DNA from 2 places in the Brevibacillus sp. HB1.1 genome. Region 2 is predicted to be linked to the other one. Evidence: riboswitches for the same ligand, from Rfam matches in the RefSeq annotation. Region 2 holds a riboswitch; the other holds the start of a gene.
What was found. Region 2 has a riboswitch for S-adenosylmethionine ahead of HPY27_RS13910 (BMP family lipoprotein). Riboswitches for the same ligand answer to the same signal wherever they lie in the genome.
Positions count from the first base shown of each region.

Region 1: it holds a riboswitch for S-adenosylmethionine, as region 2 does, so the genes downstream of both, metH (methionine synthase) here and HPY27_RS13910 (BMP family lipoprotein) in region 2, are expected to answer to the same signal.

Region 1 is NZ_JABMIV010000002.1:897,002-906,983, forward strand. Features, by position in the region: gene HPY27_RS09210 (carboxypeptidase M32) at 1-546, shown strand, start outside; gene HPY27_RS09215 (3-ketoacyl-ACP reductase) at 724-1,443, shown strand; gene HPY27_RS09220 (hypothetical protein) at 1,652-1,801, shown strand; gene HPY27_RS09225 (mismatch-specific DNA-glycosylase) at 1,917-2,492, shown strand; gene HPY27_RS09230 (phosphotransferase) at 2,566-3,555, shown strand; gene HPY27_RS09235 (bifunctional homocysteine S-methyltransferase/methylenetetrahydrofolate reductase) at 3,615-5,480, opposite strand; gene metH (methionine synthase) at 5,525-8,971, opposite strand; SAM riboswitch class I at 9,089-9,190, opposite strand; gene HPY27_RS09245 (YjcZ family sporulation protein) at 9,404-9,511, shown strand; gene HPY27_RS09250 (YcdB/YcdC domain-containing protein) at 9,579-9,982, opposite strand, start outside.
Region 2 is NZ_JABMIV010000004.1:291,386-301,367, reverse strand. Features, by position in the region: gene HPY27_RS13940 (NAD(P)/FAD-dependent oxidoreductase) at 1-182, shown strand, start outside; gene HPY27_RS13935 (hypothetical protein) at 366-701, shown strand; gene HPY27_RS13930 (hypothetical protein) at 676-951, shown strand; gene HPY27_RS13925 (MarR family winged helix-turn-helix transcriptional regulator) at 1,002-1,415, opposite strand; gene HPY27_RS13920 (DUF3298 and DUF4163 domain-containing protein) at 1,617-2,234, opposite strand; gene HPY27_RS13915 (methyl-accepting chemotaxis protein) at 2,390-3,865, shown strand; SAM riboswitch class I at 4,002-4,124, shown strand; gene HPY27_RS13910 (BMP family lipoprotein) at 4,327-5,355, shown strand; gene HPY27_RS13905 (ABC transporter ATP-binding protein) at 5,494-7,023, shown strand; gene HPY27_RS13900 (ABC transporter permease) at 6,998-8,068, shown strand; gene HPY27_RS13895 (ABC transporter permease) at 8,055-8,969, shown strand; gene HPY27_RS13890 (sulfite oxidase-like oxidoreductase) at 9,011-9,676, shown strand; gene HPY27_RS13885 (nucleoside phosphorylase) at 9,678-9,982, shown strand, end outside.

The sequences.
Region 1 (9,982 bases), on a different contig from region 2:
AAAGCGTTCCCTACTCAATTCGAAGGTGTGTCCGTAGAAGACCTGCATCGTGCGGTTAACGCTGTTACTCCTTCCTTTATCCGTACGGAAGCAGATGAGTTGACGTACAACCTGCATGTCATGATCCGCTACGAAATCGAGAAAGGCTTGATCAATCAAACCATTCAAGTGGCTGATCTGCCAAAAATTTGGAACGAAAAAATGAAAGAATACCTGGGTGTCGAGCCACCGACAGATGCACTGGGTGTGCTTCAGGATGTACACTGGTCAGGTGGAATGATCGGCTACTTCCCTACTTACTCGCTGGGTAATGTGTATGCGGCACAATTCGTCCACGTTATGGAGAGTGAGATCAACGGCTACGAAGAACTGATCGCAAAAGGCGATTTCGCTCCAATCCGTGAGTGGCTCAAGGAAAAAATCCATCAGTACGGTAAAATGAAGAGCCCTCGTGAACTCGTTCAAGCGATTACAGGCGAAGGTACAAATGCGACTTACTTGATGAATTACCTTGAGAAAAAATACACAGACGTATACAAGCTGTAAGCAGTTATCCCCTTGCTATCCAATGTTCTCCCTGCTCAGGGAGGACATTTTTATTTTTCAAAGTTACTTTTCGTAACCTACGTACATAAAAGTGCATCCTTCCCCTCGAGGATAAATGCTAGTACACTGCACAATATACATGAGATTCCTATTGTCTTGAAAAAGGAGTGTTATCGATTGGCTATCGATCTAAAAGGAAAAACCGCAATCATTACAGGAGCAGGTAAAGGCATTGGTCGCGCTACTGCAATTGCTTTGGCAAAGGAAGGCGTGAATCTTGGACTCTTGGCTCGCTCTGAGGAAAATTTGAAGCAAGTAGCCAAGGAAATAGAAGCATTCGGCGTGAAGGTCGCGATTGCCACAGCAGACGTTTCCAACTATGATGACGTCACGACAGCCGTTACCTCTATCAAAAATGAACTGGGTCAAATTGATATTCTGCTCAACAATGCAGGCGTCGCTAAATTCGGTAAATTCCTGGAGCTTGAAACGAGCGAATGGGAACAAATCATCCAAGTCAATCTGATGGGTGTGTACTACGTCACTCGCGCTGTACTCCCCGGCATGATTGACCAAAACTCCGGTGACATTATCAACATCTCCTCCACTGCTGGACAAAAAGGAGCTCCTGTCACCAGCGCGTATAGTGCATCCAAGTTTGGTGTTCTTGGTCTGACTGAATCGTTGGCTCTCGAAGTGCGCAAACACAACATTCGCGTAACGGCGCTTACGCCTAGCACAGTAGCAACCGATATGGCAATTGACTTGGGTCTGACCGACGGAAATCCTGAAAAGACCATGCAACCTGAGGATATTGCTGAGTTCGTGGTTAGCCAGCTGAAGCTGAACAAACGCATCTTTGTGAAATCCGCTGGACTGTGGTCCACCAATCCATAAATATGACATGGCAAAAAAGCGAAAAGAGTCCGTTCGTACAGGCGGATTTCTTTTCGCTTTTTTTCGAAGCCCCGTGAAACCGCTTTATTTTTGTTCACTTTCTATCCACGATTTCTTCACGCCTTATTCACACCTGCCCAACCAAAAATGCCCTCAACTGGAGTATGATGAACATGTAAAACATTTCCACAAAGTGGAGGGTATCCTTATGATACAAATGCTGTCGAATTGGTTGTGGGGTAATGAAGAACAAGAAGTCGTTCCATTTGAGACGAAAAGATACGTCCGGAATGAAATGGAGCAATTCACGTTCAATGAGCCACAGCAAGTGCTGCCGTATCCGCTTCCCCAGTTATAAGATCCAATACTTGATCGAATATAACCTGAAGCTGCCGAATCTGGCAGCTTTTTTTGCTCCTTTCTGAAAGCGCTCACTGATGTGCTACAATGTGGTAAACAGGAGGGGTTCGCTTTTGGTCGAGTTCACAGAAAAATGGTTGCCCACATACATTCGCCGCGATTTGGCGGTCTTATTTTGCGGTATCAATCCAGGGCGTATATCAGCTACGACGGGTTTCCACTACGCCAATCCAGCCAACCTGTTTTGGCGTGGATTGTACGAAGGCGGCCTGACACCTCACAAGCTCTTGCCCGAGGAAACCGCTACCCTCTTAAACTACAACTACGGTATTACCGATCTGGTATCACGCCCTACCCGCTCCGCAACAGACCTGCGCAACGAGGATTATGCCACAGGGGCAGAGCTGTTCGTCCAAATGATCCAGACTTACCGGCCTCGTGTCATTTGTTTTAACGGCATTACTGCTTTTCGTCACGCGACTGGACAAAAAAAAGAAGCCATTTCACTGGGGCTTCAGCCAATCAGGTACTTTGGGACAGAAGATTGGTCTGGCAGCTATGTGTTTGTCGTCCCGTCTACCAGTGGGGCTAACGCATCTTTTACACGTGAGGAACGAATCGCCAAGTTTAGTGAGCTGAGTCATTTTTTACGCGAGATGAATTGGCACCCTCTTCCCGCGCCTAAGTAGATCCTTTCGTGTCAACCACTCCTCTTCTTCCATACAATACTTGTAGCTCTGTACGCAAGGAGGGGCATCAGTAGTGGACGACCTCATCAAAAAAATCCAGAACAGATACGACATGACCGTTCTGCATCACAAAACCATTCGGGATACATCCAAATCATTCGTCATTTACTTGGAAACAACCAATGGCAAATTCATCGGAAAAGCTTTCCCTCTGCAAAAGGAACGTTTACATTTCATTCTGAATGCAGAAGCGTATTTGCGCAAAAACGGCGTACTCATCCCCGACATTCAACGAACCAAAAATAATAAGCGTTACATCACTCATAAAGAAAATCTTTTCGTTCTGCACCAAAGGCTATCCTGGCCAAATATTGCGTATAACTCCCCTATTCGAATGGAACGGATCGGCATGGTATTAGGCAAATTTCATGCGAGGTCGCTCGGTTTTTCCTCCAACCATGGCATCCTTTACAATGGCGCAGAAAAATGGTCCGTGGAGTACAAAACAGATTTAGCTGCCATTGAGAAGTGGGAGCTTCGACACGCTGGGAAGAATGATCAAAAATACACTGCGCTCGCGGATTATCTTCCTTTTTTTAAACAAGCCGGGATCACAGCCAAGGAACATTTGATATCCTCTCCATACTTCTCGAAATGGAAAAAGGAACCCCTAAGCAATCACTATCTCTGTCATGGAGATTTTAACAATGGGAATTTGCTCGTCAGTAATCAAAGAATTGCAATCATTGACTGGGAGGATGTTCGTTACGATTTTCCGTCCAAAGACATTGCCCGTGTTCTATCCCTTGCGATGCGAAAAAATGAGCAGTGGAACGAAGAATGGTTCTCTCATATATTGAGTGGCTATCTCCAAGAAAATCCCCTATCGATTGAGCAACTGCATTTGCTCTTTGTCGATCTCGCATTCCCGCATATCATTGAACGTTTCTTACGCAAGAAGCTGTATGCCCAGATGAGCCTTGCTGAGATTCAACAGTTTTGCAATCGGGAAGCTCTCAAGACCGCCTATATGTTAGACGAGATGAAGGCCCATGTATATTAGACGCAAGGCTATAGCCTGTCTATACACAGAGGCCTTCCCTATTTTACTGATGTATACCGCTAAGTCTGAGCCAGCTTCACTAATGAGCTTTGCTGGCGCGTGTATTGAATGAGCTCTGCCGCCATCTCGTAATAATTGAAGGGTGTAATCAGATAGATGCCATTGAAGTAACGAACGGCCGTGTCGACCAATTCCTTCGCGATTGCGATCCCTTCCTGTCGGGCGGCCTCTCCCTGTACCTTTTTCATCCGTTCCAGAGCTTCTGTCGATAGCTTGATTCCTGGCACTTCATTATGCAGGAACTCCGCATTGCGCGAGCTGGTCAACGGCATGATCCCGATAAAGACAGGAATGCCGATATGCTTCGTCGCCTCGTATACATTCCGGATGGACTCAGCATCGTACACAGGTTGTGTCATAATGTAGTCCGCGCCTGCCTCGACCTTTTTTTCCAAGCGGGCAACGGCAGCATCCATATTTCGGACATTCGGATTAAAGGCTGCGCCCACGATGAACTGGGCTTTTTGCTTTAACGGACGTCCTGAGAACGAAACGCCTTCGTTCAACTGCTTCACCATGCGAATCAGATCAAAAGAGGTCACATCAAATACCGAGCTGGCACCTGGCAAATCCCCAAAGCGCGATGGATCCCCAGTAATCACCAATATTTGGTCGATCCCCAAAGCGTGCAGCCCCATTAAGTGCGATTGCTGCCCAATGAGATTACGGTCCCGGCAAGCGATGTGTAAGAGCGGATCGATTCCATGTCTGCTCTTCATGAGTGCTCCGAGAGCCATGTTGCTCATCCGCACTGTCGCCAACGAGTTATCCGCCAACGTAATGGCGTCCGCTCCTGCCTTGTGCAGCTCGCAGCATCCATGGAGAAACTGGTCTGCATCCAGATCACGCGGTGGATCAAACTCGACAATGATCGTCGTTGCTGTTTTTACGCGCTCGACAATGCTTGGTTTCTCCCTCTCCCTCGTGTTTTGCACAGAAATCGAAGGACGATCACCTGCTACGATGGTCGGGTTCACACGCGCTTGCGGCTCAAGTGACTCAAGTGCATCCGCAATCGCCTTCACATGTGCAGGTGTGGTTCCGCAGCATCCGCCAATCAACCGTACCCCCTGCTCACGCAAGCGAAGCGCACTCTGTCCAAAATATTCAGGTGATGATTTAAAAGCGTATTCGCCGTCAGTCATCCCCAGACGCCCCGCATTCGGGAATACGGATAAAAGTGCATCTTCTGGAATCACTGTATTTTCAAACGAGCGTAGCAATTCAGCGGGACCAAGGCGACAGTTTAGTCCGATCACGTCAGCTCCTGCGGCTTTTAGCTCGGAAAAAGCATCTGTCAAAGCGTAGCCATCACGTGTGCGTCCTACTTCCAGAGTGGCTAACTGCGCGATTACAGGGACATCTGTGAGCGGACGGATTACCTCGATCGCCAGAAGCAGCTCCTCCAAGTCCACGAACGTCTCCAGAATCAGTCCATCTACGCCAGCATGCAACAGAGCAATCGCCTGTTCCTCATACTGGTCACGGTATTCGTCCAAAACCTTTTTCTTCACCCGTCCAGCCAAAATCGATCCGATGCTCCCAGCCACATAAGCATCATCCTGTGCGGCTTCCCGTGCAATGGCGACTGCTAGCCGGTTAATCCGCGCTACCTTATGCTCCAGACCGTAACGGCTCAATGCATCTCGGTTGGCAGAATACGTATTTGTCTCTAGGAAACGTGCACCGGCCTGATAGTAAGACGTATGAACTTCATGTACCAAACGCGGGTTGGATAAACACAGCTCTTCAAAGCTGACGCCAACCGGGACGCCCAGCCCGTGCAGCTGGGTCGCCATCGCACCATCTCCGACTAGCAGGTGGTCTTTCAAATAGGCTCGTAAATCTTTCTTTCTCGTCGTCAACTCAATCCCTTCTCTCCCCGTTTCATTTATCTTTACTACTTTCCTTACACTTCAAAAATAGACGGACCTGCGTTGAAATAACGTGCTTCAGGATGTGCAAATACCATCGCCGATACGGAAGCTTCTGGCTCCATCATGAATCCCTCTGTCAGCTGAACGCCGATATCCTCTGGACGCAACAGACGGAACAACTGCGCCTGATCTTCCAGGTTCGGGCAAGCAGGGTAACCGAAGGAGACACGAATGCCCTGATATCTAGCACCAAAGCGCTCGAGCATCGTCATCTCAATTGGATCAGGAATGCCCCACACGTCGCGCATGACGTGGTGAATTCGCTCTGCAAATGCCTCTGCCAGCTCCAATGCCAAGGATTGGAGGACATGAGAGCGCAAGTAGTCACCACGCTCTTTTAGCTCTGTAGATTTTTCGCGAATCCCTCCCCCAGCCGTTACGGTCAGGAATCCGACATAATCCATTTCCTTGCTCTCCACTGGTCGCAAGAAGTCGGACAGGCAAAGATGAGGTTCTTCCAGCTGACGCGGGAACGAGAAGCGCTCCAGCAGCTTGCTGTGGTCTTTTGGATCATAAACCAAAATATCGTTGCCATCTGACTGAGCCGGGAAGAACTGATACACGCCGTGTGTCGTAATGGTTCCTTTTTGCTTCGCTTCATTTAATAGCTCTTCCACAATGCCGTACAGTTCCAGTACCTTCTCGTCGCCTGCCTCTATCAATCTATCTACATTTCCGCGAACACCGAGGTGTTTTCCGAGGAGCATCCGCAGGTTCAAATACGGTTGCAGATGGCTGAGCGGGTATTGTCGCAGAACATGTCGTTCACAATCTGGTGGCAGATGGATCGGAACCGTTCTGCTGACGGCTGAGCGAGCTGGCAAAGGTGCTTTTTTCTCCTCGATAACAGGTTGAGCCGTTGCAACTGCTTCCAGGAGATGTTGCTGTTCCTCTACCAAGCGATCACGTTCTTCCGGATTTTGCAGACGATTTACGAGATCCAGACCATCCATGGCATCTTTTGCGTATAAAACAATTCCACGGTATTCCGGTGCGATCCGGTTCGATGTGAACTTGCGCGTCAACGCCGCACCGCCAACCATCATCGGGATATCAATGCCTGCATCACGCAGGTCTTGTGCTGTAATGACCATTTGCTGTGCGGATTTTACCAAGAGTCCAGACAGACCGATGGCATCCGGCTTTTCTTCTCTGCATGCGGCAATCAGTTGCTCTGGTGGTACCTTGATCCCCAGGTTCACGACATTGTAGCCATTGTTTGACAAAATAATTTCCACCAAGTTTTTTCCGATGTCGTGCACATCGCCTTTAACGGTCGCCAGCAAGATTTTCCCCTTTGCAGCAGCGTCGCTTTTTTCCATGAATGGCTCCAGAAACGATACGGATGCCTTCATGACTTCCGCACTCTGCAACACTTCTGCCACGATCAACTGGTTGCCGTTGAACAGGCGACCGACCTCTTCCATCCCAGCCATCAGCGGACCGTTGATGATCTCGAGCGGTGTGTATTTTTCCAGAGCCAGCTTTAGGTCTTCCACCAGGCCATCCTTGGAGCCTTCGACTACATAACGGGCCAAGCGTTCTTCGAGCGTTAACGAGGAGACTTCCACACTGACTTCCTTTTTCTTTTGGCGATAAAATTCGGTAAAGGCCGCCAATGTCTCATCATTTGTCTCGAATAGAAGAGCTTCTGCCAGCTTTCTCTCGTCTTCTGGAATCGAAGCGTAGCGCTCCAGCTTTTCCGTGTTGACGATGGCGTAATCAAGCCCTGCGAGAGTTGTGTGGTACAAGAAGACCGCATTCAGTACTTCCCGACCCGCAGGAGGCAAGCCGAAGGAAACGTTACTGACACCTAGGATCGTCTTGCAAGCAGGCATTACCTGTTTAATCAAACGAATTCCTTCTACGGTTTCCTTGGCAGAGCCGATGTATTGTTCATCCCCTGTCCCTACTGGAAAGACGAGTGGATCGAATATAATATCCTGTGGCTTTATGCCATACTGGTTGACAAGAATGTCGTACGAGCGTTGCGCGACCTCCAGCTTCTTTTCGCGAGTGATAGCCATACCCGCTTCCTCAATCGTTCCAACGACAACGGAGGCACCGAACTTGTGAATAAGTGGAACCACTTCCTCAAATCGCTCCAAGCCGTCTTCCAAGTTAATCGAGTTGAGGATGGCCTTCCCTTGCGAATAGCGAAGTCCCAGCTCCATGACCTTGGCATCTGTCGAATCGATCATGAGGGGCGCTTTTACTTTTTTCACGATGAACTGTAGGAATTTTTCCATATCTTCGTATTCATCACGGTCGGGGTCAGCCAAGCATATATCGATGACATGTGCGCCGCGCTTCACTTGTGCTCGGGCAATATCAGATGCTTCTTCATAATGACCAGCTGCAATCATTTCACGGAATTTTTTGGAACCGATGACATTGGTCCTCTCCCCTACTAGCAAGGGACGATTGTCATCTTCGACGTAAACAACCTCGATCCCGGAGACTGCGCTCAGCGGTTCCACAGCTGCACTGCGCGGCTTGCAGTCTTTCAATGCTTCTGCCATCGCTTGAATATGGTCAGGCGTTGTTCCGCAGCAACCGCCAGCGACGTTTATCCAGCCCTGATCAGCGAATGCCCGCATTTTCGAAGCAAGTCCCTGTGGCGTTTCATGGTAATGGCCGTTCTCGTCTGGCAAGCCTGCGTTCGGATAACAGCTAACCGCACATTGGGCAATTCCTGACAGTGTCCGCAGATGATCACGCATAAACTCTGGTCCTGTCGCACAGTTCAGACCAATGGAGACTGGCTGTAAATGCTCTAAGGAGATGTAAAACGCCTCGATGTTTTGGCCAGCCAGCGTTGTGCCCATCGGCTCAATCGTACCTGACAGCATCACCGGGAGCTCCTGTCCAAGCTCTTCAAAAGCTTTGCGAATCCCGATTCCGCCAGCCTTGACGTTTAACGTGTCTTGCGAGGTTTCCAATAGAAGAACATCGGAGCCGCCAAGAATCAGACCTTTTGCCTGACGATAATACGCCTCGACCAGTTCTTCGAAAGTGACACCGCCTGTCAACGCAAGGGTTTTGGTCGTAGGTCCCATTGCACCTGCTACAAAACGCGGCCACTCCTCCGTAGAATAGGCATCCACCGCTTCTCTGGCCAAGCGGGCTGCGGCTATATTGATCTCAAGGTCTTTTTCTGGCACATCGTACTCAGCCAAAACGATGGAAGCAGCACCAAATGTATTTGTCTCGACGATGTCTGCGCCCGCCGCTAAATATTTCTCGTGAATGGAACGGATCACATCTGGTCTGGTCAGGTTCAGGAGTTCATTACAGCCATCATAGGCTTCACCGCCGAAATCATCAGCAGTCAGGTTTGCCTGTTGAAGCATGGTGCCCATTGCACCGTCCAGAATCAGAATTTTCCGGGAAAGTTGTTCGCGAAAAGTTGGTTTCATTGACGTGCCCCTTTTCTACCTTGCATCGGCTTATTCTCCGTAATTGGGTAAATAAAAAAAATCCTCTTCTTTGAAAGAAGAGGATTTGTCAGCAGATACGAAAACGCCTGAGACATCCTCTTATCTTTCAAAGCACGTAGCTTTGCTGGAATTGGCACCGGATTTTTACCGGTTGCCGAGGCTTCATCAGGCCAGTCCCTCTGCCTCTCTGGATAAGAGTCGTACACTTGTCATTTAGTTGTTTTGCGAAATGTCTTGAATGTTTGCAAGTATCTTAACACCACCTTTGTCTCCCCGTCAATTGTGAATTGTCTATTTTTTACTGAGCCTCTCCTCTTACGCGCCCATTTTTGCCTAAGCTGGGCATCCGCCCAGTCCAATATCCGCATTCGTGTATAGACTGGAGTATAACGGAAAGGAGGGGAAACAAAGATGAGTACATCATTCTGCGGAAACGGATTCTTCGGTGACTGCTTCGCAATCGTGCTCGTGCTGTTTATCCTGTTGGTAATTATTGGGTGTTCGTGTGACGACTGTTAGATAAGTGTTTAAAAAAGGCTATCCCAAAAGCCATCAGGAATGGCTGCGGGATAGCCTTTTTTTCTTGTTATTTGGTGATGATCTTGCCTGTCACGGCATCCAGAGTAATATATTTGAGCGCCAGCTTTTCGTCACTCCACGGCACATACGCCAGCTTTGGTTGAGCTAATTTTTGCCCATCCACATCTCTCCTCAAATAGACCAGCTTTAAAGGCATGACGCGTAAATACGCCTCAACAGCCTTGTCTTTCGAGACGATCTCGTCGGATGCTGGAAGCTCCACCAACTCGTGCGTCTCTCTGTAGTTTTCAAACTTTGTCACTTTGCCAGAAGACGGATCGACTGTTACTGAATAAGCCGCTTTTTGCCCGCGATCCTGTACTGGAATGCCATCCTTGCTCATGAGATATCTGAATTCCCATTCGCCCGATGACACAGGATTCGTTTCGCCTGGCTGTATGACTTGTGCCA
Region 2 (9,982 bases):
CATTGTTCTACGGAGTGGAAGCAAAATTCTACTCGGCACGTCCGAAACTGACGGAGGAATTCGAAACAGAAATCAAGGGATTGTTCTGTGGCGGGGATGGTGCCGGAATTACACGTGGTCTGGCACAGGCCGGAGCTGCTGGGGTCTGGATGGCTCGCAATATCGCGAAACGCATGCAATAACGAATACGATCAGAACAAATAGGCTTCTTGCTGGGCACGAGTGTGCTTGGTGGGGAGCCTTTTTGCATGACAGAACAACATCAGGAAAGTGATGGTCCCGATGTCACGAGGAACTAGGCAGAAGCGTATTGTATAGAAGGGCCAATAATCAAACCACGACCTTTTGTTGGCATGGAGGTATCTATGTTTTTTTGTGATGAGAATGACGATACCGCTGTAATAGCACTTTGGATCATTTCGATTGGCTTTGTCATACTCGCCATCGATAAAACAACCAGATTAAGTCAAAAGCCTGCCTGCGACAAGGAGAAGTTGATGCAGCCGCTCATTCAATTGAACAAGCAAATCAATGGGAAGAATAAGAATGGCAATGACAATGATGAAGATATGCAATTCAAACGAATTGAACAGCAAATTGCTCAATTACGAGACAGTATACAAGATATAAAGAAGAATTTACAGGAGGAACCATCCAAAAACGGAGGGAAGAAGAATGATCGAAAAAAATCTGGCGAATGAGCTGGTAGCAGTAGGCGGGTGGATCGCAGTTTTGGGTGCCTTCCTAGCTGCTATAGGCTCGACTGGACAGGTGGAACCAGACCAGGATACTTCTACAGCGAAAGAGGCAAATGACAAAGAATCAAATGATTTGAAAAAACAAGTACTGCAACAGAAAAAACAATTGCAAAAGCAACAGATACAGCTTGAACTGATTCAATTGGAACAAGAGCTCAACACCATCATCCATAGCACAAGGAAAAATGGCTAACAAAAAATGACTTCACCAAACTGCTTTTGGGAGAAGTCATTTTTTACTTGCTACAATGGCTGCAAATTATCGTTCATTTTCTTCAGTACGCGGTTAAAGATAGCGAGTTCTGCTTCGTCAAGGCCGCGGAGTGCCAGTTCCTCTTGCTCTTTGGCAGCTTCCAGCCATTCCGGGAACCGTTCGACTGCTTGCGGAGACAAGGACACATAGCGCTCACGCTTGTCATCACCCTCTGAGCGAATAATCCAGCCCATCTCTTCCAATCGGGTGAGTGTCCGGGTAATCGTTGGCGCTTCCACATTCAGGTAGTTACTCAATTGAACCTGGGTGAGCGATTCACGGTAATGCAAGCAAAGGATAATCCCCCATTGCGAACTGTATAATCCCATGGGAGACATAGTCCCATTTAACGATTTACTGAATATTCTTGCGGTTTGGCTAATTCGATGACCATAATATTGCATGAATATATACCTCCAGGAAAGCTGGTTCGATATATCGTACACTTTATTGCTTAAGTAAATATGTACAATAACATACTAGCAGTTTCGTACATATAAGTAAACGTTTATTCGATGGCGAAATAATGGATTTTCTGACACAAATAGAATCAGGCGAGTGTCATGGAAGAAGACACTCACCTGGCTGAAAAATATGGTGATACATTAATCTGCGGACAAGATACTCAACGGTCCTTTTTCATTGATGAGCGGCTCCAGTTCATAAACCGAAATGGGGAACATGGGGAAACCGACGTAGTAAGGCGTAATTTCGTACAACTGGAAGTAGATGACCAGTGCTTTGTCGGCTAGGTAATAATCTTGATCGGGCTTAATCGAAGTAAAGCCATTGAGTGTGGGGATGCTTCTTTCTTTGATTTGACGCTTGATGTTTTCAGAAATCACCTTGACGTAATCGCTTCCTGGCTTGAATAATTCACGCAGCGTATACAGCTTGCCTGTTTGGATATCTGCGGTGATTGACCCGAGAAAGGTCATGCCGTGAGCCATTTGCGGTGTGTAGGCGTAGTTGCTCAACACGACACTGAAAATGCCGCGTTCGTTTGTCTTGATTTCGTAGCTTCCTTGCATTTCTGTATTTCCCGGTACCTGGACCCGTTGCTGCTCGTGAATTAAGCCTTGAACCGTTTGATAAATCGCCCGGTTGATATCTTTTTCCGCTTGCTGGTTGGCTAGGCCTGCCAATTGCGGGTAGTAAATGGTGGTGTTCGGACGGCTAATTGTCCGTGTCAGCACGGTAGCTGGCAATTGATTGAGTTCCACTTTTCTCCGTTTGCCTCCTGTACGTGTGAGTTGTGTAATAGCCTATTCGAAATTGTTTTTGGCTGTTCTCACTTTTTTCACAAATTTGGCAAAGGTTTGGCTATATAATGGGGAAAGAATCCGATACATAAGTAAAAAGGAAAAGGGGGGCAATTATGATTCAATTGATTCGCAATACCTTGACTGACAAAGAAGGCTTTATGATTTTCATCCTATGGAATCATTTGTGGATGGCGGGACTCATTGCCTACCAAGTGGATGTGAACTTCTGGAAAGTGACGTCCTTGGGATTGCTGGTCACTTTAATTGTTTCGCCGTATTATTTCATTCGCAGAGATAGTCATGTCATTCGTTATCTGGTAGCAATCGGACTTATGTTTTATGCTATTTCCTTCGATCACTTTACCGATTACCAGGAGGTTACCTTCCTCGCCTTTATCGTCATGGGCTTTTTGGCAGCCTATTTGGACTGGAAGCTGGTAGTTACAGCGGGAATTGCCCAAATCATCGTTACGATTGTTGGATTTTATACGGGAACCTACGAGATTTTCGAAGGTGATTTTTCGGAGCTCAATTTGCTTATGCGTATTGTCACGATTCTCATGATGATGGGAGCCGTCACGTATCTATGTCTCGCCGGACAAGCCTCCTTGCGAAAAGCTGATGACGCAAGGCAGGAAGCGGAAGAGAAGGAGCGCCGTCTGGGAGAAATGCTTTTGAACATCCAGCAAATGACGGAACAGCTGGATCGTACAAGCGATCATGTGCATGAGCATGCGGAAGGTACGAAGCGCAATACAGATGAAATGATGGTGGCCTTTAAGGAAGTCGCTACAGGTATGGAATCGCAGGCGAATTCTACGGTGAAAATCGAAGAAGAGGTTCAATCCATCGACCAGGAAATCGAGGCAGTCACAACACAGACCAACGCAATGAAAACGGAATCGCAACAAAACAACCGTCGTCTGATAGAAAGCGTTCAGATGATGAACGAGCTGTCCTCGCAGATGGAGCAAATCGTGCAGGCAGTCAATGTAGCAGCCTCCACGATTCACCAGCTCAATCGGCAGGCGAACCGTGTAGAGGAAATTGTTGGCGCTATTAATCAGATCGCGACACAAACGAATCTCTTGGCGCTGAATGCGGCGATTGAATCGGCGCGTGCAGGCGAACATGGACGGGGATTTGCTGTTGTAGCGGACGAGGTACGCAAGCTGGCAGAACAAAGCGCGACAGCTACGCAGGAAATTACCGACATTCTGAAATCACTCCACCAGGAAAGTGAGAATGCGGTGCAGCATATGAGCAATGGGGAAACGTCTGTTGCAAAAGGCCAAGAACTGGCCGTGAAAACAGTGGCCTCCATCGAAGCAGTGCGTGCCGGGATGATGGCCTTCCTGCAAGCAGCTGATCAAGTAAGCTCCAGCATGGACCGGGTAAAAGTGCGTTCCGGAGAAGTTGCCATCGAGATGTCGACCATTACAGCCGTAACCGAGGAATCGGTAGCCAACTTAGAAGAGCTGTTTGCGACAGCAGAAAACCAGCATCAAAAAGTACGTGAGATTACGGAAGAGCTGGGCGAGCTGAATACGTTGTCTCATCGTCTCCAGCAAACCTTTCACGTGAAATAGGTTGTTTCTCGATGCTGAAAAGACGACTTTTTAAACTTTTATTCACTTTTAGAAGTGTTTGGAATTGAGAAAAAAGAATTGCATTTTCGAACCGTTCTGCTAGAATGAATTCCATTGTAACTAAATATATTCAGCTACCTTATCAAGAGCGGCGGAGGGACTGGCCCGATGATGCCCGGCAACCACTGATCATGTCTATGCATGAACAGAAAGGTGCCAATTCCTGCAAAACCTGTACCATGGTTTTGACAGATGAGGAAGAGAACGGCTACGTACGCAAACTCTTCCTCCGGGAAGAGTTTTTTTTGTTGTATTTGTAAAAGGGGAGGGGTAAATAAACGAACGATAAATTAATTTTATAAGAGAATATTCGTAAATAGTATTGAAAAAATGGGTAAAAAGCCGTACATTACCTAATAGGATAAAGAAAAACGTAAAGTTCGGATAGGGAGAGATACATCATGAAGAAGTTATTGCTGGCTTTAACGACATTCGCAGTATTGGCAACAGGGTGCTCGACTGGCACAAGCGTACCGGCAGATCAGCCAGGAGGACAAGCAGCAGGACAAGAGGGCGCGGACAAAAAGCGAATTGCCTTGATTTTGCCCGAGAAAATTGGTGTGAACCCGTTCTTTCAACAAATGGATGAGGGTGCAAAGAAAGCCGCACAAGAGCTGGGCGCAGAAGTGAAAACGATTGAATCTACGGACCATGGAGCGATTGAAGAGAATCTGCGCGTGGCTGTTGCAGAAAATTATGATTTGATCATCACTTCTTCCTTTACATCAGAGGATGCATTGAAAAAAGTAGCAACCGAAAATCCTGACCGTAATTTTGCGATTATTGATACCGTAGTGGATTTGCCAAACGTTCGCAGTGTTACCTTCCGCGAGCAGGAAGCGGCTTACCTGGTGGGAGCAGCAGCAGGTCTGGCAACGAAAACGAACAAAGTAGGTATGGTTGTCGCTCTCGATATTCCACAGTTGAAAAAATGGACAGTCGGCTTCGAAGAGGGCTTGAAAGCGACGAATCCAAAGGCAGAACTGATGGTCAACTATGTAGGAAGCTTCACTGACCCGGCAAAAGCGAAGGAATTGGCTTTGCTCCAAGCTTCCAAAGGCGCTGACTTCATTAACGGTGCAGCAGCTGTAGGCGACCTCGGCGTTTTCGAAGCGGCGAAGGAAAAAGGCTTCTTCACAGCAGGTCAGGACGTTGACCGTACGACGATCGATCCAGAGCATATCGTTCTGTCCCAATTGAAAGGGACCGACGCGGCAGCTTATGAAACCGTGAAGAACTTTGTAGAAGGAACGTTCAAACCAGGTGTTGTTGCGTACGGCTTGAAAGAAAAAGGTGTTGGCGTAACCTATGTCACGCACGAAAGCAAAACGCCTCTGAACGCTTTTATTGGACAAGAAGTCGTGGATAAAGTGAAAGCGATCAGTGATGAGATAGTAGCAGGCACCCGCCAAGTACCAGACAAGTTCTAATAAGGTAGTTCGGTGCTGAAAAGCTAACTTTTTGAACAATTATTTAAAGCTTGTGCACAGTGATGGATGTGACCGACTACGGCTGTGTAGTCGGTCTTCCATTTTCATAAAAGGACGTACAGAAATGAGGGAGTGGGAATGACCGATCGCTTGGAAATGAGGGCCATGACCAAGAAGTACGGAGATTTTACCGCCAACGACAAGGTGTCGTTCTCACTGGCAGCAGGAGAAGTCCACGCGATTGTCGGGGAAAATGGAGCGGGCAAAACGACACTGATGCGGATGCTGTACGGGATGGAGCAGCCGACGTCGGGAGAGATCGTGTTAAACGGAAAGCCAGTTGTTTTTCGCGGACCAGAGGACGCGATTCGAAATGGAATCGGGATGGTTCACCAGCACTTTATGCTCTTCGGAGAATTTAGTGTGACTGAAAATATCGTGATCGGCTACGAGCCGAAACAAGCGGGTTTTTTCAAAAGAAATGACGCGGAGGACAAGGTGCGTGCGCTTAGTGAGCAGTATCGCATTCCGATTCATCCGCAGACCAAGGTAGCGAATTGCTCGATTGGGGAACAGCAACGGGTCGAAATTCTTAAGGTCCTGTATCAAGGAGCGGATATTATCGTGCTGGACGAGCCTACCGCTGTACTTACTCCGCTGGAGGTACGCGACCTGCTGCAAACGATTCGAAACCTGGCAGAGAGTGGCAAGAGCGTCATTTTGATTACACATAAGTTGCAGGAAGTCATGGAGGTAGCCGATCGTATTACGGTACTGCGCGGAGGCAAAGTGACGGGAACGGTTTTGCGGAATGAGACAAATGCGGATGATTTGGCAAGATTGATGGTTGGACGTGAATTACAGGAGCTAGCTGAGCGAGTTCCTCTGGATAAAGGCCCCTTGTTGCAGGTGGAGAATCTCACGGTTCGAGAAAAGCAGACATTGCTCGATCAAGTCAGCTTTACCGTGCATCACGGCGAAATCGTAGGAATTGCAGGTGTTTCCGGGAATGGTCAATCCGAGCTGCTGCAAGCGATCAGTGGTTTGCGTGCGGCACAGGAGGGTACGGTGCGGTTAGGCGGCAAAGATGTGACGAATAAATCAGTAGTCACCATTCGGGATGCCGGTTTGGCTCATATTCCGGAGGATCGTTACCTGTGGGGAACGGCCAAACTCTCAAGTGTCGAGGAAAATGCGTTGATGGGCTATCAGCGAAAGCCTGCTTACAACCGCCGAGGCGTCGTTTTGCGGGAGAAATTCCGCCAAGTCGTAAAAGGCTGGGTTGAGCAGTTTGCCATCAAAACTGGCTCTCGACAATTGCAGGAGCTGGCAGGGAATCTGTCAGGTGGAAATTTGCAAAAGCTGATCGTAGCAAGGGAGCTGGGACATGAAACCCCGTTTTTGATTGCGGCTGAGCCTACGCGAGGGGTGGATATCGGTGCCATGGAGTACATCCATCAGGCGCTGATTGAAAAGCGCAATCAGGGAGACGGGATCTTGCTCGTCTCCTCCGAGTTGTCCGAAATTCTCGCCTTGTCTGACAGGGTTTTGGTCATGTATAAAGGGCGAATCGCTGGAGAGCTTTCACGCCTGGAGGCAACCGAAGAAAAAATCAGCGTGATCATGGCGGGGGGAAGCATTCATGGCAGCAATCAAAGAGCTATCTAAGTCATTGGTTCAGCCGTTCTTGGCTGTCGTCATCGGTTTGTTGACCGGGGCGCTGGTCATTGCTGCAGTTGGCGAATCGATCTTGGGCACCTACCAGGAAATGTGGAAAGGGGCCTTTGGTAGTTTTTATTTCTTTACGTCTACATTAGCGAGAGCCACGCCTATCATGCTGATTGCCTTGGGTCTTTCCCTCGCATTTCGGGCAGGAGTATTCAATCTTGGGGCGGAAGGGCAAATGGTGCTGGGTGCCGTCAGTGCTGCGTTAGTTGCGATCTACTTGCCAGCACCGGGAATGATCAAAATTGTGGCGGGTATTTTCGCAGGGATGGCAGTCGGTGGGTTCTGGGCGTTGTTGCCAGGCTTTATGGAAGCCCGCTTTCGTATTCCGTTGCTCATCTCTACGTTGCTTTTCAACTATATCGCGGTATTGTTTGCGAGCTATCTCGTGACAGAGCCATTCCGGGATCGCTCGGGTTCTGCGGCACTGGCACAGACCGTCATGCTGGAGAAAAGCGCTTGGCTTCCGAAGCTGTTTGCCGGGATGAGCGTGCATGCAGGGTTTTTGTTTGCGATCGTTGCAGCGCTGCTGTTGTTCTGGGTACTTCGTTTTACGCCTTTTGGCTATGAAGTGAAGATGCTGGGTCAAAACTCGCTGTTTGCTCAATACGGAGGAATTAATCGCATTCGGGTGATGCTGACCGGGATGTTTGCCAGTGGTGGACTGGCTGGCTTGGCGGGAACCGTAGAGGTAATGGGGGCGCACTATCGTTTTGTTGACGGTGCCCTGACCGTACCAGGATTCGCCTGGACGGGGCTGATGGCCGCTCTGCTTGCGAACTCGCATCCGCTTGGCATCATTGTGACTTCGATCCTGCTTGCTGCTTTTCAGACAGGAGCCATGGGTGTAGAGCGCAATACGGATGTGCCGCTGGAGCTGGCAAGTGTTATACAAGCCGTATTGATATTGTTCATCTCCGCCAAGTTCAGCTACGACTGGTGGAAAAAGCGGAAGGCAAAAGGAGGGGAATCGCATGGAGCTCTTTGATTGGTCCCTCCTCAGTTCTACCATTCGGATGGTCACGCCGATCTTGTTGGCAGCTTTGGGTGGAGCGCTCTGCGCACGTGTCGGAATTTTTAATGTTGGCTTGGAGGGATTGGTACTGGTCGGTGCCTTTTCCGCGATCGTCGGCAATCATTTTACCGGGAATCTCTTTCTGGCCGTTTTGATTGCAGCGCTGGTCAGCATTGTCTTTTCTCTCTTATTCGCGTACATGACGATCAAGCTTAGGGCGAATGAAATCGTCGTCGGTGTGGCGATTAACTTTCTCGCGCTGGGGTTGACGACATTTGCACTGCGGGCGATCTTCGGTGTCAAAGGGGCGTTTTACGATAAGGATATGGTTGGCTTGCCAACCGTCGAGATTCCTTTTATTCACGATATTCCAGTCATCGGAGGCATTGTCTCTGGTCATTCGCCGCTCGTGTATTTTGCGTTTTTGGCTGCCATTCTGTTGTATGTGTTCTTTTATCGGACGGTTACGGGCTTCCGCGTCCTCGCAGTTGGTCTGAATCCCGTTGCGGCACGCAGTCTCGGTCTGAAAGTGACGGGACTTCAGATGCTGGCGATTGTGATGAGTGGCGCATTGTGCGGGATTGCAGGGGCACAGCTTTCACTGGGGCAAGTCACGATGTTTACAGAAGGAATGACGGCTGGCCGGGGCTTTATCGCATTGGTAGCGATGATGATGGGGCAGTCGCATCCACTCGGTATTTTGGCTTCGAGCTTTTTGTTCGGGTTGATGGATGCCCTTAGTATTCGGTTGCAGGGCTTTTCGCTTCCGACCCAGTTCACTGCCATGCTGCCATACGTGCTGACGATTGTGGCGATGTTCTTCTTGAAAAACAAGAGTCAGATCGGCAGCGACAATCAGCAGAGCACCCGTTAAACACAGGTCATATAGACAGCGAAGACAAGGGGAAATGCGATATGAACAAGGCAGATCGGATCAAAAAAATGAAAGTACCCGCCCCAGTGGGACCGGGACTCGCCAGACGACTTCCGCCAGGACAAATCCTGACAGAGCGGTTTCCCATTTTGCATGAGGGAGACGTGCCGGTGTATGACATGAACGAATGGACACTGCGTGTTTTCGGTGAGGTAGACCGGGAAGTGACGCTCTCCTACGAAGAGATCATGGCGATGCCACAGGTGACAGTGACGAGCGACATTCACTGCGTGACACGCTGGTCCCGTTTTGACAATGCATTTACAGGCGTGCGTTTTCGTGATTTTTTGCAAGCAATTGGCGTGACTCCGCGAGCGAACTTCGTCATGCTGCACGGTGATCACGACTATACCGCCAATGTGCCGCTCGCGGATCTGGAGCGTGATGATGTGCTGCTGGCTCACTCCTTTGATGGAGAGCGACTGACGGACAAGCACGGTTGGCCGCTTCGCCTGGTTGTTCCTCATCTGTATTTCTGGAAAAGTGTGAAGTGGATCAGAGGGATTGAATTTATGACCGAAAACAAGCCCGGCTTTTGGGAGCAAAATGGTTTTCACTTGATCGCAGACCCGTTTCGTGAAGAGCGGTTCTCCGGTGAAGCATTGCCGATCCCAGAGGATGAGTGGGAGAAAAAGGAGTTCGATTGAGATGTTGACGAATCTAAAGGTAGATCCAGAACAACTGCCAAAGCGCGTCATCGTGTGCGGAGATCCAAAACGTGCAGCCTTGATTGCTTCGAAACTCGACGATCAGCGTCAAATCGGGGAAAACCGTGAATATCACAGCTATGCGGGTACGTGGAAAGGCGTTAAGGTAGCGGTAGTGAGCCATGGGGTAGGTGCACCGGGAGCGGCCGTATGCTTCGAGGAGCTGGCGAAGGGCGGCGTTCAGGTCATCATTCGTGTAGGAACTGCCGGGTCATATCAAAAAGAAATCGAGACAGGCAGCCTCGT